3 regions of the Clostridium amazonense genome follow, and region 2 is predicted to be linked to each of the others. Evidence: riboswitches for the same ligand, from Rfam matches in the RefSeq annotation. Region 2 holds a riboswitch; each other region holds the start of a gene.
What was found. Region 2 has a riboswitch for cobalamin ahead of AC07E4_RS09640 (YitT family protein). Riboswitches for the same ligand answer to the same signal wherever they lie in the genome.
Positions count from the first base shown of each region.

Region 1: another riboswitch for cobalamin. It lies ahead of AC07E4_RS12295 (DUF4430 domain-containing protein); the one in region 2 lies ahead of AC07E4_RS09640 (YitT family protein).
Region 3: another riboswitch for cobalamin. It lies ahead of AC07E4_RS02370 (cobyric acid synthase); the one in region 2 lies ahead of AC07E4_RS09640 (YitT family protein).

Region 1 covers NZ_JBWKMH010000028.1:179,494-186,557, reverse strand. The annotation lists partial or broken gene AC07E4_RS12300 (cell wall-binding repeat-containing protein) at 1-1,769, opposite strand, end outside; gene AC07E4_RS12295 (DUF4430 domain-containing protein) at 1,792-2,550, opposite strand; cobalamin riboswitch at 2,757-2,946, opposite strand; gene AC07E4_RS12290 (NAD(P)/FAD-dependent oxidoreductase) at 3,074-4,480, opposite strand; gene AC07E4_RS12285 (HD-GYP domain-containing protein) at 4,661-5,755, opposite strand; gene AC07E4_RS12280 (HD-GYP domain-containing protein) at 5,841-6,917, opposite strand.
Region 2 covers NZ_JBWKMH010000024.1:62,546-69,609, forward strand. The annotation lists gene AC07E4_RS09625 (hypothetical protein) at 83-529, shown strand; gene AC07E4_RS09630 (MarR family winged helix-turn-helix transcriptional regulator) at 562-993, shown strand; gene AC07E4_RS09635 (HsmA family protein) at 996-1,388, shown strand; cobalamin riboswitch at 1,951-2,138, shown strand; gene AC07E4_RS09640 (YitT family protein) at 2,522-3,364, shown strand; gene AC07E4_RS09645 (sigma-54 interaction domain-containing protein) at 3,389-4,438, shown strand; gene AC07E4_RS09650 (acetyl-CoA hydrolase/transferase family protein) at 4,867-6,198, shown strand; gene AC07E4_RS09655 (4Fe-4S dicluster domain-containing protein) at 6,228-6,416, shown strand; gene AC07E4_RS09660 (2-oxoacid:acceptor oxidoreductase subunit alpha) at 6,409-7,064, shown strand, end outside.
Region 3 covers NZ_JBWKMH010000005.1:23,192-30,255, reverse strand. The annotation lists gene cobA (uroporphyrinogen-III C-methyltransferase) at 1-36, opposite strand, end outside; gene hemC (hydroxymethylbilane synthase) at 49-930, opposite strand; gene AC07E4_RS02385 (NAD(P)-dependent oxidoreductase) at 899-1,531, opposite strand; gene AC07E4_RS02380 (pyridoxal phosphate-dependent aminotransferase) at 1,547-2,638, opposite strand; gene cbiB (adenosylcobinamide-phosphate synthase CbiB) at 2,669-3,685, opposite strand; gene AC07E4_RS02370 (cobyric acid synthase) at 3,732-5,231, opposite strand; cobalamin riboswitch at 5,426-5,609, opposite strand; gene yfcE (phosphodiesterase) at 6,037-6,579, opposite strand; gene AC07E4_RS02360 (GNAT family N-acetyltransferase) at 6,633-7,064, opposite strand, start outside.

The sequences.
Region 1 (7,064 bases), on a different contig from region 2:
GTTGAACCTCCACTACTATTTTCTTTCTTATTTACTACCTTATTTGCTTTTCCTTCTATTGAAACATCTTTACTTTTTTCTATAAGTTTTACTTTTGCACCATTTTCTATTTTTATCTTACATTTATCTAAAGCTTCTATTTTTTCAATATTAGATTTATCTTTTACATTAATTATTGAGTCATTTTCACTTTTTATTGTTTTGATATTTCCTTTTACAGATATGTTTTTGCCTTTTATAATGTCTAATTTATTTACTTTTCCATCAATCTCTACACTTTTTTCTGAATTTTTAAGATTTATTTTTATGTTTTGTACATTTTCACAATTAATTACTGCATTATCTTCTACTAATATTTCATTTTTAAATTCTCCAATTAATTGGATAGTTCTTGACTTTTCATTTGTGTTAGCAACTTTTATATCTCCAAAAGACCCTTTTTCATTTTTTAATATAGAACTTGATTTTATTTCTGTACTTTTTATATTAGAATTGTCATACAATTTTACTGCTACATTTTTATTTGTTTCTATATCTAATTTATCAGCTTTTACATTACTTAACTCAATACTATTTACATCTCCAGATTTAACTATTATATTTTTTGCTTTAACATTTTTTATGTTTACTGTACCTTTCTCACCTGGATCTAAAATAAGATTTCCATCTAAATTTATATTTATTATGTTTACATTATTTCCAGTTACTAATATGTCACTTTTTATGTCTCTAGTTTTCTTTTCATCTCCAAATCTTTCATTGTCCTTTGATAATTTTATAATTTCAAAGTTCATTTTAAATTTATCTAATATGTTTTGTGGTACTACTTCTGGTCCACCTATAGCAATAAATTTACTTAGAGATGTTATGTTAGAATTTATAATTTTTTCTACATCACTATTTATATTTTTATTAGTTAGTATCACTGGTGCTTTTTTATCTGCAGCAAGTGTAGATATTGACAATGCATCTGGAAAGTCATTTCCTGTAACAAAATAAATATTTTCATATTTTAAATCATTAGAAAACTTTTTTAAAACTTCCCTGTTAGTTTCATACCTATCTTTTCCAAATATTCTTTCAGAGTTTGGTATATTTTTTAGTACACTATCATTTATTACACCATCTCCACCAATAACATATACATTAAATATTTTATTACCCTTTATGTACTCATTTACTTCTTTAGGAATTTCATTATTTTTAGTATATAGTATTGGTATTCCTTTTTGTGCTGCTATTGGCGATACTGATAATGCATCTGCATAAGATTGTCCATTAGTTATAAATAAAGCATCACTTTTTCCTAATTTTTTATTAATTTTTAATGCTGTTTCGTATCTTGTTTGTCCATATATTCTTTCTATTTCATTTATATTTATATTTTTAAGTTGAGTTTCTACAGATTTGCTTATAACTCTTTCTCCGCCTAATATAAATACTTTCTTTGGTTTTAATCTTTTTAATTCATTTATTGTATCTTCTCTTAGTTGAATATTTCCATTAAGTAAAATAGGTGCATTAAATTTTTTAGCTAATGGTGCTACAGACAATGCATCTGCAAAATCATATCCTTGAGCAATAAAAACATACTCAGAGTCGTTTTGCCAACCTTTCTTACTTATTTCAATCGAAGTAGATATCCTATCTTTTCCATATATTCTGTCATTTTCCACTGCAAGTACAGTAGAAAATGATAAGCATATAATCATTGATAAAATTAAAAATAAGCCTACAAATTTTTCTTTTAATCTTTTCATATTTCTCATTTCATCCCCCATATTTTATCTTTTAATCTTCTGGTGGTAAAAATTCTCTTTTATCCCACTCATGAAAATCAAATAGAAGAACATCACCCTTTTGTGGATATACATCATTTGCTCCTACTGGTGTTTTTTTATCATTAAGATATATAAACCAATCAATACCTAATACCCCATTTTTCTTTTGTTCTGGAGTTTTTTCTGATTCTGGTATTGGATAATGATTATGTATACCATTAATTTCAAAAATAAATCCTCCATTTTCTTGCATAGAAGTATTTTCCCTTAAATACTGCATTGCACTTTTTTTAGAATAAATTTTTATTGTAATTTCTTCTACAACACTTGATTCATTTCCAGTATATCCTTTAACATCTTTTCCTATTATCATAGTAAATGTGTCTTCTTCTACTTTATTGTTTTTATTTTCATCTTTCACTACTGTTTCATTTTTTTCTTTTTCATTATTATTTTCTTTTATTTGTTTTTCTTCTGATGATTGATTGCCATTATTATTTTCAATTTTAGTGTCTTCCTTTTTTATTTCTTCTTTTTTGACCGCTTCTTTTTCTGTATTATTTTTTATACTATTTTCTTTTTTTATTTCATTTTTTTTATCAGTTTTTTCTTTAGCTTTATTACCCTTTTTATCAATACTTTTTTCTACTTTTGCTTTATTATCATATTTGCTAGTCTTTAAATCCTTATTTCCTGCACCACATCCTAAACAAATAGTCATAATAAAACTCAAAATGATAGCTACTAGTATTCTATGGTTTCTTTTCATCTAATCCCCCCTTTATAGTTTGCCGACACATTAAATTTATTCATACTAATTTTAATGCTTAAATATTTTATATTTAATTTTTATAAAAATAAAAAAAGCCCCAACTGGGACTTTAAAATAACACATTTTGTATAAACTTTAATATAATTAAAGCATAAAAACTTAAGCATTCATACAACTTAATGATATTTCATCTCTCCCACGAAAGATTCAATCCTAAATAGGCATGTTTCCTGACTTAACTTCTTTTTACTCCCTTTCCTTCCCAAGACTTTTATCTCAGTGGTTTTAAAGGTTTCATCAGTATTACAGTAACGTTGGGCTGTAATGGATTTTCACCATTTTCCATTTTAACTTTCTAATTGCTTAAAAAGAACCTACTCAATTTCCATATTCTCTTTTCGTATACATTATATTACAGCGTTTGCAGTTTTGCAACATTTTCAAACATTCTTTATTGTTATTATCTTTCGACAATTAAAAGCAGAAAGAATGATAAGAATTAATCTTATCATTCTTTCTTTTAATATTCTTTATCCGTTAATACTCTTGCCATTAAGACACCCATTACAGATGCCATCATCAGTCCTCTTGTCCAGCCTGATGAATCTCCTAAACAATACAATCCATTTATATTGGTTTCAAAGTTTCTATCTATGTCTATTTTATTGCTATAAAATTTTATTTCTGGTCCATATAAAAGAGTTTCTTTGCTTGCAAATCCTGGAACTAATGTATTCATAGCTTCTATAAAATTCACTATATTAGTCATTGTTCTATATGGAATTGCTGAAGTTAAATCTCCTGCTACAGCATCTTTAAGTGTTGGCACTACATTAGATTGTTTTAATTCTTTTTCCCAAGTACGTTTTCCATCTATTATATCTCCGTATCTTTGAACTAAAATGCTTCCTCCACCTAAAAGATTAACAAGTTCTGCAACTTTCTTTCCATATTCAATAGGTTTATTAAATGGTGCTGAAAAATTATGTGAACTTAATATTGCTAAGTTTGTATTATTAGATTTCTTTTCTTTATAAGAATGACCATTTACTATAGCCAAATTGTTATCATAGTTTTCTTGAGAAACAAATCCACCTGGATTTTGACAAAATGTTCTTACTTTATCATCAAAAGGAGCTGGATAACCAATTAATTTTGATTCATATAAAACATTATTTACTTTTTCCATTATTTCATTTCTAATTTCAACTCTTACCCCTATATCTACAGTTCCAGCTCTATGATTCACATTATGCTTTTCACACATATTATTAAGCCAATCTGCACCTTTTCTTCCTGTAGCTGCAATTACTACTTCTGACTTTAACGTCTCATCTTTTTTCTTAGTTAACGAATCGGATACAATTACTCCACTTATTTTATCATTTTCTATAATAAAATCTTTTACTAATGTATCAAATTTAATTTCTACATTATTTTCAATTAAATAATTTTGTATTTTTAGATATATTTCTTGCGCTTTTTCTGTTCCTAAATGTCTTATTGGACAATCTACAAGTTTTAAATTTGCTTCTATAGCTTTTCTTCTTATTTCTTTTACACTTTCTTCGTTTCCAAGGCCTTCAATTTTTGTATCTGCACCAAACTCAAGATAAATATCATCTGCATATTTTATGTATTTTTCTGCTTTATCTTTTCCTATTAATTCCGGTAAATCTCCACCCACTTCATAACTTAATGATAATTTTCCATCGGAAAAAGCACCTGCTCCTGAAAATCCAGTAGTTATATGACAATATGGCTTACAACCTACACATTCATTTGTTTTTTCTTTTGGACAATGTCTTTTATCAATTCTTTTTCCCTTTTCTATTAATAGAATCTTTTTATTTACATTCTTTTTCACAAGTTCTAATGCAGTGAATATTCCTGATGGTCCTGCTCCAATAATAATTATGTCGTACATTCTTTTCCTCCAAACAATATGAAATAAATATTTATATTATATTAATTTCATATTTTATAAAATTTTATCCCAAAAACATTATACATAATTTATGAACATTTTTAAATATTTTTTTAAAAAAATTCGTATTTTGTAAATAAAAAAAGATAAATGAATACAGTACCCATTTATCTCTTTTATTTATAATATCTTTTCTATTTTTAATTCTTTATGTTTTCTTATATCTAAAAACTTATCTTCACATAACAATAAAGGTGCCGATAAATTGTTTACATCTATTTGTATTATTTTTGCAACCTTATTATTATTAAAAAGAATATATTCTCCTATATAATAATTTATTATATGTTCTATAAATACATTACAATATTTGTAATCTAATTTTTCTATTCCTTCTTCTCTAATAGTTTCTAGTGCTTCAAACAAGTCCTTTTTAGGCTTATAATTTCTTTTAGAATTAACTCCATCAAAGGTATCTGCTATTGCTATTATTCTTGCTATATCATTAATTTGATTATCTTTTCTTTTCAATGGATATCCACTACCATCTAATCTTTCATGATGCATTAATATTCCTAATTTTATATCATCATTTACATATGATAAATTTTGTATTAAATTATATGCAACTACAGGATGTTGTCTTATAGCTCTAAACTCCTCTTCATTTAATTCTTCCTCTTTATCCAGAATTTCTTGTATTTTATATTTCCCAAAATCATGTAATAAAGCAGCTCTCATTAAACAACTTAATTTTTCATCATCAAAGTTTAACCATTTTCCTAATAATACACTTAAAATAGTTACATTTACTGAATGTTTAAATACTGAATCATTACCACTTCCATATAATACTATGTTCTTAACAGCCATTCTAGGTGATGTTAATTCTTCTAATATTTTTTCACTAAAGTTTCTTATTTCAATCATATTAGGTATATTAGATGAATCTAATTTTTCAAATATATCTTTCATTTCTTCTGTATACTTTTGAACTTTAACTATAACTTCATCTAACAATATCTCTTCTCTTTTTTTTATTTCCTGTTCTACTTCATCCAAATTACAAGTAACGTCTTTCAATGAACTTTCCTTATAAAGTTCATGAAATATAGGGTTTTCTAAATATTCATTTTGTAATTTTTTTATAATTTCTTCTGTTAAGATTGCTCCTTTTTTCACAAGAATCTTATCATCAACTATAATATCTTTTTCTGCAATTTTACCTTTTGTTAACTTTTCTATATCAAATTCCAAGTTACTGCTTACCTTCATTTTGCACCTCATTCATAAATTCATATTAATAATATACTCGTACAAATATTAAAAATATTTATATAGATTTATGCAATTAACTTACTTATATTAATAATTTTTCTACCTCTAGATTTGCATAATCTTTTAAATTTATAAATTCATCTTCACATAATAATAACGGTTTAGATAAGTTGTTAGGATCTATTTGTATTATCTTTGCAATTTTACCATTGTTAAGAAGAACATTTTCTCCTATATAGTAATTTATTATATGTTCTATAAATATATTGCAATAATTATAATCCAATTTTCTTAAACTTTCTTCCCTTATAATTTCTAACACAGTAAATAAGTCTTTTCTTTCTTTATATGGTCTATTCGAGTTAAGTGCATCAAAAGTATCTGCTATAGCAATTATTCTTGCAAAATGATGAATATTAGTTTTTATTTTCAATGGATACCCACTACCATCTAATCTTTCATGGTGCATTAATACACCTAGTTTTATACTATCATTCAAATAAGGAATATCTTTTATTAGTTTATATGCAATTATAGGATGTTCTTTTATTATCTGAAATTCTTCTTTACTAAGTTTCTCTTTTTTCATAAGTATATCTTTTATCTTATACTTTCCAAAATCATGTAAAATACTAGCTCTCATTAAAAAGTTTAATTCCTTCTCATCTAATCCAATCCACTTTCCTAATAATAAGCTAATTACTGTAACATTAACTGAGTGCTTAAATATTGCATCTTCTCCGCTACCTTCTAATAATATATTTTTAACTGCACTCCTTGGAGAATCTAGTTCTTTTAAGATTTTTTTTACGAAAGCAGTTACTTCTTCCATATTATTTTTATTATTAATGTAAATTTCATCAAATATATCGTTTAGATGTTCAGAATATTTTTCAACTTTAATTCTAACATCATTAATCATTTCTTTATCTTTATTATCTAAACACACATCTATTTTTTGATTTTCTTTTACAATTTCATTATTCATATGATTTAATGTAGGATTTTCTAAATAAAGATTTTGTAATTTTTTTATTATTGCGTCTGTTAATATAGTTCCTTTTCTAACAAGCACTCTATCACCAATCATTATGTCAATTTCAGCAACAGACCCTTCTTCAAATTTATATATACTTTCACAAAAATTTTCAATACCCATAAAATCAACTCACCTCTTAAAACTTATAGTGAATAAAGAACGATTTTCTTTACACCATAAAACATTGAATAAATTAACACTTAAAATAAATACTCATAAATTTTACAATTATATATTATTTATTATAACAAAAATACCATATTTTAT
Region 2 (7,064 bases):
GTTGACAAGCTGTTTATAACATAATAAAATAGTTTGCATAGAAACTAAATGATTCGCATGCAAACTATAAGGAGAAAAGAAAATGAATATTTTAAAAGTAGAAAAGAAAACTTTATTACTTGTAGTGGGACTTATTTGGGGGTTTGCAGGATTTAGAGTATTTACTTTAGGAGTAGGTGATATAAAAACTAATGATGGAAACTTGATTTTAAGTGCATTATTTTCAGCTATAATATTTTATCTATTTTTTAAATTTATATTTAGTAAAATGTTTGAAAAGCATACTAAAAGAATTATAAACAGTAATTTAAAGAAACATTGTATATTTTCATTTTTCGATGTTAAAAGCTATATCATAATGGGATTTATGATATTCTTTGGAATAACTATAAGAAATTTAGAAATAGTAAATCCTATATACTTAGGTTCCTTTTATATGGGCCTTGGATTTGCGTTATTTATAGCTGGTGTATTATTTTTAATAAGTTTTATAAAATTTGAAAAAACTAAAGCTAAATATAGTTTATAAAATTAATTTATGAATGGGGATGAAATAAGTATATGAATTATAATTCTTTTGAAATAGCTATGCTTATAAAGGAGATATATGCAAGTACCATTGAAATAGTTAGTAATAACTTAAAAGAAAGTGGACTTACTCATCAGCAAATAATGGTTATTAAGTTAATAGCTCATAATGGTAAGGTTAATATATCTCAGTTATGTGATGAAATGTTTTTAGCAAAGGGAACTGTGTCTGGTATAGTCAAAAGACTTGAATCACAAGGTTATGTAAAAAAAATTAAAGATGATGAAGATAAAAGAAATACATATGTTACTTTTTCAGATAAAGGTATAGAATTTGCTAAAAATTTTAGATGTGAAATTAATAAAAGCTTTGATAAAGTATTTGAAAATTTTACAGATGAAGAAATAAAAGAAGTTAAAAATAACTTACTAAATTTAAGAAATAAAATAAGAGGAGATAGATAAAAATGGATGGGAAATTGATATTTGCAATTATCACAATAACTTTAGCTTTAGTATTTTATACTATAGGTGTTTTTTCAGAAAGAAAATCTAAAACACTAAGAAAATGGCATGTTATTACATTTTGGTTAGGACTTGTTTTTGATACTACAGGCACATTGACTATGGAACGTATAGCATCTTTAAATGAAGTAAGTAATGCTGCTTCTGGAATTTCACTTCATGGAATAACAGGAATGATAGCTATTATACTAATGCTATTTCATGCAATTTGGGCAACATGGGTATTATTTAAAGGAGACGATAAAAAGAAATTAGCATTTCATAAATTTAGTTTATTAGTATGGATTGTTTGGTTAATTCCTTATATTATTGGAATGGTTATAGGAATGTCATAATTTTTAAATTATATAGGAATATGAGATTTTTTGACTATCAAATTAGAATAGTATTATTCCAAGGGGCTGTATCAAAAATATTTTTGTTAAAATATATGGTTTCAAGTTGAAAAATGAAATTACTCAAATATTAAATGAGAATGGTAGTGTTATAAGAAACAGGCTATTGGTATTTAAAGTTTACCAATAGCCTTATATTTTTCATTAATTTAATAATATAGTTTATAATTTTAAATTAAACTTATTAATTAATTTATTAACTAAGTTATTTTGATACAACCCCTTCATGAAAAAAAGTTTTTTTATCGATAAATTAAAATTTAAAATAATCTTTTTATCAAATGATACTATTAATCTTACAGTTTATTCTTATAAAACTTCTTCATTAAATTTACTAATGAGGAGGTTTTATTATATGGTTATATAAAGCAATTAATATTTATTAAAAATCTAGAATAGCACTTGAATAAATATATGAGAAAGGTATATACTGGAATAGGTGAGAAAATTAAGAAAATTTTGATTTGGTTTGTGAAAAAATTGTTTTTTATTACGTAGTTAATTGAATATAGTAGATTAAGGTACAAAGTTTTATGCTTTGTTTAAAAGGGAAATAAGTGAAAGTCTTATACGGTCCCGCCGCTGTAATGAGGAGAATTACTTTAAATTAGTGCCACTGATTTAAATTGGGAAGGCTAAAGTAATTTTATGATTCAGAGTCAGAAGACCTGCCTTGATTTATACACCAATACTCTACGGCAGATGGGGGGTGTCAACAAATATATATAAATTGAAGTTTATATATTTTATAGTTGTGCTATTTTTAGCCCCTTAACGTTTAGTTAGGGGCTTTATTTATTTTAAATTTTACTTAAAATACTTTAAACATTTAATATAGGGTTCCAAGTTCATCTTCATAATTATTAGTTCCAAAACTTGGATACCCTTAAGAGTGAGACTAGCTCGGAATCATTTTATAGTAAGTATTTCTTTTGAAAGCAATATATTTACAACTTAAAAAATAGTTTTGAATTCGAGCTTGTTTCCCTATAGCATCTCACCATTTTAAGTATTTAGTTTTAAAAAAATAAGTTAATAATTTAACTTTTAAAAGTTATAAGAGGGGGAGTTTTATGATAAAAAAATTAAAAGAATTTTTACTTATAAACATAGGTATTATAATGGTTGCATGTGGAATGTATTTCTTTTTAATGAATAATAACCTAGCAACAGGTGGAGCAAATGGTTTAGCCATAGTTATAAATCACTTCATTCCTAAAGTACCTGTTGGGATTATTATGATTGTTATTAACATAGTTTTATTTATAGTGGCTTTTATATTTATTGGTAGCAGTTTTGGAGTTAAAACAATTTATGCTAGTTTTGGAATTTCTTTTGCAGTTTTAATTCTTGAAAAAACTATAAACTTAAAAGGTTCACTTACTGGAGATATATTATTAGAACTTATATTTGGAATTTTAATATCTGGAGCTGGAATGGGGATTGTTTTCAATCAAAATGCATCTACTGGTGGAACAGATATAATTGCAAAGATTTTAAATAAGTTTTTTCATATTAATTTGGGAAAGGCTGTATTATTATCTGATTTAAGTATAACAGTTGCAGCTGCATTTGCTTTTGGAATAAAAATGTCAATGTATGCAATGCTAGGTGTAATAATAAATGGTTTTGTTATAGATGCAGTATTAGAAGGTATAAACATGTGTAAGGAAGTTACTATAGTTAGCAAAGAATATGAAAAAATTAATCAATTTATAATAAAAGATTTAGATAGGTGCTCTACTTTTTATAATGGAAGAGGTGGATTCACAAATAAAGAAAAAAACATATTAGTTGTAGTAATCGGAAGAAGAGAAGTAGGCAAATTAAAGCATTATATAAATGAAGTAGATAAAGATGCTTTTATAACAGTAAGCAATATATGTGAAGTACTAGGGTATGGATTTAAAAGCTAACTTATTTAATTTATGGAGGGAAATATGGATAATAATGAAGTTACTTTTTATAATGACTCTTCCATGGAATATGACAAAGAATTACAGGTTATGAAGAAAAATCTTTTTAATATAAGTGGAATGTCAATAGAATCTAACTCGATGATGGATGTTTTAAGGAACTCAAGTAAAATATCCAAGACAGATATTACAGCGTTAATATTAGGTGAAACAGGTGTAGGAAAAGAAGGAATAGCTAAATATATTCATTATAATAGTAAAAGAAAAGATAATGCATTTATAACAATAAACTGTGGTGCAATTCCAGAAAATCTTATAGAATCAGAACTTTTTGGATATGAACCAGGTGCTTTTACTGGTGCAAACAAAGGTGGGAAAATTGGTTTATTTCAATTAGCAGATGGAGGGACAATATTTTTAGATGAAGTAGGCGAATTACCATTAACTACTCAAGTTAAACTTTTAAGAGTTCTTCAAGAAAAGCAAATTGAAAAAGTTGGTGGTGTTGAATCTATAAGTGTAGATATACGAATAATAGCTGCAACAAATAAAGATTTAAAAAAATTAATAGATATGAAATTATTTAGAGAAGATTTATACTATAGATTAAGTGTTTTTCCTATAGTAATACCACCATTAAGAGAAAGAAAAGAAGATATAAAGTTACTTATAGATTTCTTTACAAATGAAATAAATGAAAAATATAATACCAAATGTAATTTTAGTGAAAATGCATTAGAGTGTCTTTATAATTATGAGTGGCCTGGAAATGTAAGAGAACTTAAAAATATAGTGGAACGGCAAATTATAATGAATGAATCAAATATTATATACAAGAGAAATTTAGATCAAGAAATAAAAAATACAAAAATTGAACAAGATTACATGTTAAGTATGAACAATTACTCTATAAAAGGATATAGCTTAAAAGAAATAATAGATAAAATTGAGATAGAAATTATAGAAGATGCATTAGAGCGATATGGTAATGTAAGAACAGCAGCAAAAGCGCTACAAATAGATCCATCTACGTTAATTAGGAAAAAGCAAAAATATTTTAAAAATAAATCTTAATTAGATTTTATTTTAATAAACATATTTAGACTGTTGATTATAATATCATCAGTCTTATTTCTTTTTAATTAAACACATATTTAAAAAAGTGTTTTGATTCACATTATCAATAAAAATGAACAAATAGTTGCAAATATGAAAAATTGCATTTTTGCATACACATATGTAAACATATTGTAAATACAACTTTAGAAAGAGTTAAAAAAATAACGATTGCAAATAATCATCAAATATTTAAATTTATATCTATATTAATATTAATTAAATGGCTAAAAGTAAGCATTATTTTTAATAATTAAAATTGGCATAGTAATTGCTTTTAAAATAAGTGGGCTGGTAAGAGGGGGGATAAAATAAAAAATACTATAAACTGATTAATAAATAATTTAAATTTTAAAAATAAAATATTGTAATTACAAGGAGTAAAAATGGAGTGGTTAAATTTATACAAAGAAAAACTTTTATCACCTAGAAAAGCTGCTTTAAAAATAAAAAATGGCAGTAGAGTCGTTATAGGTCATGCTGCTGGAGAACCTAAAAAAGTTGTAGAAGCTATGGTTAATGAAAAGGATAAATATTCAGGCATTGAAATTGTTCATATGATTGGTATGGGTTTAGGTGACTATGTAAAAAAAGAAAACAATAATAATTTTAGACATAATTCATTTTTTGCTGGACCAACAACTAGAGAGGCGATAGCTAATGGAAATGCAGATTTTACACCTTGTTTTTTCTCAGAAATACCAAGAATGTTTAGAGATGACTACTTAACAGTTGACGTAGCTATAATTCAAGTTTCATCACCAGATGAACATGGATTTTGTAGCTTTGGAATATCTAATGATTATACAAAACCAGCTGCAGAATGTGCAAGGTTAGTAATTGCTGAAGTAAACCCTAATATGCCAAGAACTCTAGGAGATTCATTTATACACATAAATGACATTGATTACATTGTAGAAGTAAATTACGACTTAATAGAAATAAATAAAAGTAATATAACTGATATAGAAAAAGCTATTGGTAAGAATTGTGCAAGTCTTATAGAAGATGGTTCTACATTGCAACTTGGAATAGGCTCTATACCAGATGCGGTATTAATGTGTTTAGAAAACAAAAAAAATTTAGGAATTCATTCAGAAATGATATCTGATGGAGTTTTAAACTTAATAGAAAAAGGTGTTATTACTAATAAAAGAAAAACTATTCATAAAAATAAAATTGTAGTTAGTTTTATAATGGGAACTAAAAAAATATATGATTTTGTTAATAATAATCCTATGATTGAAACTTATCCTGTAGATTATGTAAACGATCCAAATATTATAAGCAAAAATAAGAATATGGTAGCTATTAATTCTTGTATCCATGTAGATTTAATGGGTCAAGTTGCATCAGAATCTATAGGAATGAAACAATTTAGTGGCGTTGGGGGACAAGTTGACTTTATAAGAGGTGCCAATATGTCAGATGGTGGAAAGTCCATAATAGCTATGCCATCAACTGCTAAAAATGAACAAGTATCTAGAATAGTTCCATTTTTAGAAAAAGGTACAGCTGTAACAACATCAAGAAATGCTATTCAATATATCGTTACCGAATATGGAATAGCAGAACTTAAAGGTAAATCTTTAAAAGAAAGAGCTAGAGCACTTATTAACATAGCACATCCTAAATTTAGAGCAGAACTTATAGAAGAATGGGAAAAAAGATTTAAAAAAGAATTTGATTATTTTATTTACTATAAAATTCATAAATAAATCTAGTTCTGTAGATAGGGGGATTAATCATGATATATATAAATGAAAAATGGTGTAAGGGATGTGGATTATGTGTAGACAGTTGCCCAAAGAAAGTTTTAGGTAAACAACAATTAAAGGCAATTGTAATAAATGAAGAAAGTTGCATAAAATGTCACATATGTGAAAATATTTGTCCTGATTTTGCAATACATGTAAGGGGGGACAGAAATGAGTAAATTAGTATTAATGCAAGGAAATGAAGCTTGTGTTGAAGGTGCTATTAAAGCTGGAATGAAGTTTTATGCAGGATATCCTATAAGTCCAGCAAGTGAAATAGCAGAAATAAGTTCAGTTAAACTACCTAAGGTGGGTGGTAGATTTATACAAATGGAAGATGAGATAGCAGGAGCAGCAGCAACTGTTGGAGCAGCATTAACAGGTATAAAATCAATGACTGCTACAAGTGGACCAGGATTTTCATTAAAACAAGAAGTAATAGGATATGCTTCTATGGCAGAAATACCTTGTGTAATAGTAGATGTAATGAGAGGGGGACCAAGTACAGGACTTCCAACATCTGTATCTCAAGGTGATGTAATGCAAAGTAAATGGGGAACTCATGGAGATCATCCAGTTATAGTTATTGCTCCAGATAGTGTAGCTACTATTTATGAACTTACTATAAAATCATTTAATTATGCTGAAAAGTATAGGGTTCCTGTAATTTTACTTTTAGATGAAGTTATTGCTCATATGAGGGAAAGTGTTGAACTGAAAGATGACATTGAAATTATAAATAGGAAAATTCCCAAAGGTAAAGAAAACTTTATTTCGCATGAATTAACAGAAGATTTTGTACCTTCAATGGCACCACTTGGTGAAGG
Region 3 (7,064 bases), on a different contig from region 2:
TCCTGGACCTGCACCAATTAAATATACTTTGCTCATATAAACTTCCTCCTATGAATTTAATATTAAAGAGGCAAGTTCCTCTCCTAATTTTATATTATCTTCTACTTTCCCATTAACTTCTTTTTTTACAAGTTTCCCATTTACTTCATATATTCCAATGATATTCATATTATCATCTTTTATTTCAGCATATGCACCTATTGTTGAATGACAATCACCCTTTAATGCTTTCATAAAACTTCTTTCAGCATCTACACATATTCTAGTTCTTTCATCATTTAATGATGTAAATACTTCTTTGTTTTTAAGTGTTTCATGAACCTCTATTCCTAATGCACCTTGTGCTATAGCTGGAACTATTTCTCTAACATCAAAATAGTTAGTTATTATGCATTCCATGCCAAGTCTTTTTAATCCAGCTGCTGCTAATATAATTCCATCTAAATTTTCTTTCTCTATTTTATCAAGTCTTGTTTGAACATTTCCTCTTATTGGAACAATTTCTAAATCAGGTCTTAATGCCTTCAATTGAGTAGCTCTTCTTCTACTACTTGTTCCTATTTTAGCTCCATTTTTTAACTCATTAAACTTAACTCCATTTAATGAAACAAATGCATCTCTAACATCTTCACGTATTGGACTTGCTGCTATTATAAACCCTTCTGGCAATTCATAAGGCATATCTTTCATACTATGCACAGCTGCATCCGCTTTTCCTTCAAGCATTAGAACTTCAAGCTCTTTTATAAAAAGTCCCTTGCCCCCTATTTTATCAAGTGTTACATCTAATCTTTTATCTCCTAAAGTATCTGTTAATACTTTTTCACACTTTACATTATGAGTTTTCTCTACAAGTTCCATTACATACTCTGTTTGAACTTGTGCTAATTTACTTTTTCTAGTTGCTATCTTCAAGGCTAAGACCTCCATAAAATAATTTTAAAATTTTTTCTCCATATCCTTTATTAAAAAAGTATAAAAAATCTTTTGTGCTTATAAAATTCATGACTTCTATTTTTTTCTTCATATCATCCATTGAATTTCGTACTTTCAAAGAAAACTCTACATAATCATCATATTTCATTAAACTCTCGCTCATAATATCTCTTACAAAAACAGATGTTTTTGGACTTTTCCCTTTAGTATGAAGTGCAAATACTATATTTTTGCTTTCTCCCATTGTTGGAGTTATACAAAGACTTTTCTCTACTTCCGTAGTATCTATATAGATTTTATAAGTTTTTTCACAATGATTCCTTATTGTATCGTTTAAGTTTTTATCACTGGTAGCAATAACTACTATATGACATTGATTTATCAAACTTTCACTATACATTTCACTAGATAGTGAAAGTCTTTCATATTCTAATAAACTTTTAAATTCACTGCAAAATTCTTGTGATATTACTTTTACACATGCACCTTTATTTAGGAAAGACTTAGCCTTTATAAAACCAGCCTTTCCTCCACCTATAATAAGTACTTTTAACTTATTTGATTTTACTGATATAAAGCTCAATTCATCATTCATACAAAACACCTTTTATTACATTTTTATGCTTTTTAGTGCATCTATTAATTTTAAGTTTAAATTTTCATCTTTTATAGCGACTCTTATAAATTTATTATCTAAACCTTTATAATTATCACATTTTCTAATTATTATTTCTTGTTCTTTTAATTTTTCATATAATTCATTACAATTAATATCTCTAAGTTTAATAAGTATATAGTTTCCATATGTATTATATACTTTATCTATAAATTTAATATTTTTTAATTCATTAAGCATCATCTCTCTCTGAACTCTTATCCAATTTATAGATTGTTTTATGTATTCTATGTCTTTTAATGAATACTTTACAGCCACTTCTGCAAAGCAATTTACATTCCAAGGATTTTGCATTAAATTAAAATAATCAATGATTTTTTCATTTTTTGTTATTCCAAATCCAAATCTTACTCCTGGAAGCCCATAAAATTTTGTTATTGCTCTTACTATGAATAAACAATTATAATCATTAACAAGATCTATAAAGCTATTATTTATATCCAGTGTAAACTCAATAAATGCTTCATCTATTAAAATAATTTTTTTATTTTCTTCACAATAATCTAATATAGCTTTAAATTTTTCTTTATCAATTTTACATCCATTAGGATTATTAGGATTTCCTATAATCAATCCCTCTGTAGTTTTTACTTTTTCTAATATATCTTCATAATCATAATTAAAGTTTTCTTTTAAATATGAATATTTTAAAGTTACTCCATGCTTTCTTGCATTATCTTCATACTCAACAAAAGAAGGAACCACAATAGTTATTGATTTTAATGATTTTATTGCTAAATCCAAAATTTCCGATGCACCATTACCAAGTAATATGTTTTTATCATTAAATCCAAATTTTCTTTCATTTTGTCCAAAATAACTATAAGATTTATCTAGATACTCTTTTATATTACTTTTTAAAGCTCTATACTTTATATCTGGATAAACTGTAAGCATTGATACAGCTTCTTCTATATGCTCACTAAAACTTTTAGGAACACCTAAAGGGTTTATATTAGAACTAAAATCTATTAATGTTTTGCCCTTTAGTATTCCATCACTATAAATATCTCCTCCGTGTTTCAAAAACACCACCTCAATCTTTGAAATTATTATTTAAAATAAATTCATAACATATTTAGACTTTAATCTAAAAAGCTCCATTATTAAATAAATCATATATGCATATATTGAAATTAGTACAATAACCATTATAAGAACTAATAATACTTCACTTGCATACATAAGCTTTACTGATTTTTTTATATGTTCTTCTGTTAACTCATTTATATTATCTCCAATAGTTGGTTTATAAACAACTTCTCCAAAATATACATTTGTTCCACCAAGTTGAATCTTCAATGCTCCTGCTGTTGCTGCTTCTGGGTAAGCACAATTAGGACTTTTATGATTTTTTCTATCTCTAATCATAATTTTAAAACTCTTAATTATATTTCCCTTAACAACAAAAGCACATAAACACATAAGAAGCCCTGTTAATCTTGCAGGTATAAAATTAAATACATCATCTACCTTTGCTGGGAAGAATCCTATATTCTTATACTTTTCATTTAAGTATCCAACCATAGAATCCATAGTATTTACACCTTTATACATCATTGCAAGTGGTGCACCACCAATTAATGCATAAAATATAGGTGCAATTATTCCATCTGAAGCATTTTCCGCAACTGTTTCTATATCTGCTCTTATTATTTCATGCTTAGAAAGTCCACTAGTATCTCTTCCAACTATATATGAAAGCTTAATTCTTGCATCATCTATATCATCTTTTTGCAAAGAATAATATACTTCCATAGCCGCTTTATCTAAACTTTTTGCTGCAAGTGTAGTCCAGATTATTAATACATTTAATATATGAAAAATTGGCCTACTTATAAGTGCAAATCTTAGGAGTATATATGGTATAAAGTAAGTCACTAAACATACTATTATAACCATAATTCCTCCAGCTCTTTTCAATTTTTCATTGTTACCATATTTATCTCTAAATTTCTTTTCTATTTTACTTATAAGTTTTCCTATATATATTATTGGATGAGGTAGCCAATTAGGATCACCTAATATAAAGTCTATAATCATGGCTACAAATACATAAATAATATTATTCATTAAATTAAAATTAAACAAAATATCACACCTAACTATAACTAGGACATTATTTTAGTCCCATAATTTTATATACTTTTTCCATATCTAAAGATGCACGAACTATATCTGCTAATTTATTTAATTCTTCTTCTCTTAAATTTTCATATGTAGAAGATTCTTTACATTCTATTCCTTTTTTACTTCTTAATTTATTTACTATAACTTCTCTAAAATCTACATTATCAAAAACTCCATGTAAATATGTACCTATAACATTTTTCTCATTATTTATAACACCATCTACATGACTACATTTCTCTTCATTCTCACTTGTTATTTCAAATAAAGGATTTGCATTTTCACCTAATTTTGTAACGCCCATATGTATTTCATATCCATATACATTTATTTTTTCTCTATCTGTTATAAAATTATTCTTATCTATTACATGTCCTTCAACTCTAGTTGTAACTTTTTTATCTTCAAAAGTAGTTTCAACATCTAAAAGACCTAATCCCTCTGTTTGTAGGTTTTCACTTTCTACTCTGTTAGGATCATTAATTTTTTTACCTAACATCTGATATCCACCACAAATTCCTACAACTTCACCAGTTTTGCTATATTCTTTTATTCTATCAAAAAGCCCACTCTTTTTTAGAGCATTTAAATCTTCTATTGTGTTTTTACTTCCTGGTATAATTAGTAAATCTGGATTTTTAAAATCATCTACAGACTCTATAAATCTTACTGATACATCTTCCTCAATTTTTAAAGCATCTATATCTGTAAAATTTGATATTCTAGGTAATTTTATAACTGCTATATCTATTTTGTCTGTTATTTCTTTATTTAACTCAACAGCTCCATCTTCATCTTCTAAAGCTAATCTAAAATGTGGTACAACGCCTATACAATCTTTTTTAGATATATCTTCAAGCATATCTATACCTGGTTTTAGTATATCCACATCACCTCTGAATTTATTTATAATTGTACCTTTTACTCTTTCTTTTTCATCATCTTTTAAAAGCACTAAAGTTCCAACTAATGATGCAAATACTCCACCTTTATCTATATCTCCAACTAATAATACTGGGGCATCTACAAGTTCTGCCATTCCCATATTAACTATATCTCTATCTCTTAAATTTATTTCTGCTGGACTACCTGCCCCCTCCATAACTATAACATCAAACTCTTTTTCTAATTTTTCAAAATCTCTTTTTAACATATCTCTAAATTGAAGTTTCATATTATGATATTCCATCGCAGTACTATTTCCATAAACTTCACCATTAACTATTATTTGACATTTTTTGTCACTAGTTGGCTTTAAAAGTATTGGATTCATATATGCTTCTGGTTCTAATCCACATGCATATGCTTGAAGGACTTGTGCTCGTCCCATTTCTTTACCATCTAAAGTTATGTATGAATTTAAAGACATATTCTGAGATTTATATGGACATACCTTATATCCATCTTGAGTTAATATTCTACAAAGTGCTGTTACTAATATGCTTTTTCCAACGGAAGATGCCGTTCCTTGAACCATTATTTTTGCCATGATTAAACATCCTTTCTAATACTGAGAATTTTCTATTTTTAGTATTTAAATTTTAAATACACTAAATTTAGTATAAATATTGAAAATTTAAAATGCATTTTCAATATTTTGCATAAAATAAATAGATATGCCATAAAGGGCATATCTATTTGTATAATTAAATAAATTATATACTAAATAGTTCTTTCCCTCCGAAAGCTTTTCTAATTTAGGCAGGTCTCCTGGCTCATGAGTCATCCTTGTCTTATCCTTCCCTATTTATCTCAAAATAAGTGGTTTTTTAAGACTCGTCATCAATTACAGTAGCGGGGGCTGCTATGGAATTTAACCATATTCCCTTTTCACTTATGTATAAGCACCTAAACACAATATTACATTGTTATTATTTTAATTATTTACGTTTTGATTATAAAATTAAATGGAAAACCTGTCAAGTAACACACTATAGGGTTCCAATATCAAATTTTAAATCACATCTTTATCAAATGATAATATTAATCTTACAGTTTATTTTATTATCATGATTGAAACCAATTAACAATTAACATTTATCAATTAACAATGATGGTGGATATCCCCGGGGATTGAAATCCTCGCTACAATGTTTTATTTGTGTTTCAAATAAAATTAATATAATATTTATCCATAAAAAGTTTATTTTGGAGAATAAATTCCCCATTATAGTATTCTTACTAATCATAGTTTTTAACTAATTTGTTCCACAAATTATTATAAAGATTTATTTTTAAAACTGATACTTCAGTTTTATCGTTAATTATTAATTTTAGTACTATACCTTAAATTTTTAAAGTTCTATAGATTTTATTACATTACCACATATATCTTTTATATAAAAAACATTGTCTTCTAATATTCCATAGCTATGCGGATTATTTTCTTTTGGATAAGATATTGAACCTGGATTGATTACATAAATATCATTTTCCTTTTTAGCTACTGGTATATGAGTATGTCCGTATATTAATACATCGCCTTCAGCTATGTTCAGCATATTTTTTTCACTGTATATGTGCCCATGTGTTATAAACACTCTCTTATTATCAGCTAGAATCACATTGTAATCCATCATGCAAGGATATTCTAAAAGCATTTGGTCTACATCTGCATCGCAATTTCCTCTTACACCTATAATTTTATTTTTATATTTATTTATAAGATTTGCAACTTCTTTTGGATTATATTCTTCTGGCAATGGATTTCTTGGGCCATGATATAAAACATCTCCTAAAATAACCATATAATCAGCATTCTCTTTTATAAATGCATCTACTCCTAATTTTGCGTATTTTAATGATCCATGAATATCTGACATAAAAAATAATTTCATTCCTTCAATTCTCCTTTTCATAAGTTTAACTAATAGAATAATACTATATTTTTCTAACTTTTATCTATTTTCATTGCATTAAATTCTTCTTTAGTCATTCTAAATAAAACTTCATTTTCTTTTTCTTCTACTATTGAAAATCCTACTTTTTTTAGTGCTTCAATTCCTTTTATATTCATTACATTGTCAAAAATAACTTCTCCACCAAATTCATTGAAGTAATAATCTAATATTAAATTTATTGCTTCAACTCCATATCCTCTTCGCCTAAAATTACTTTGTATTTTTACATTTAAGTCTGCACTTTTTAATTCATCATCATACCCATGAAAACTAACTTCCCCTACAGGCATGTCTTGAAAATTATATATAAGGGTGTAAAAATTCTTATTGTCACCTGGATATATCATTCTCTCATACCATGATATCCATCTTTCCTCATCAAAATTTATAACTCCACCAACATCACCCATGGTTTCTTTATC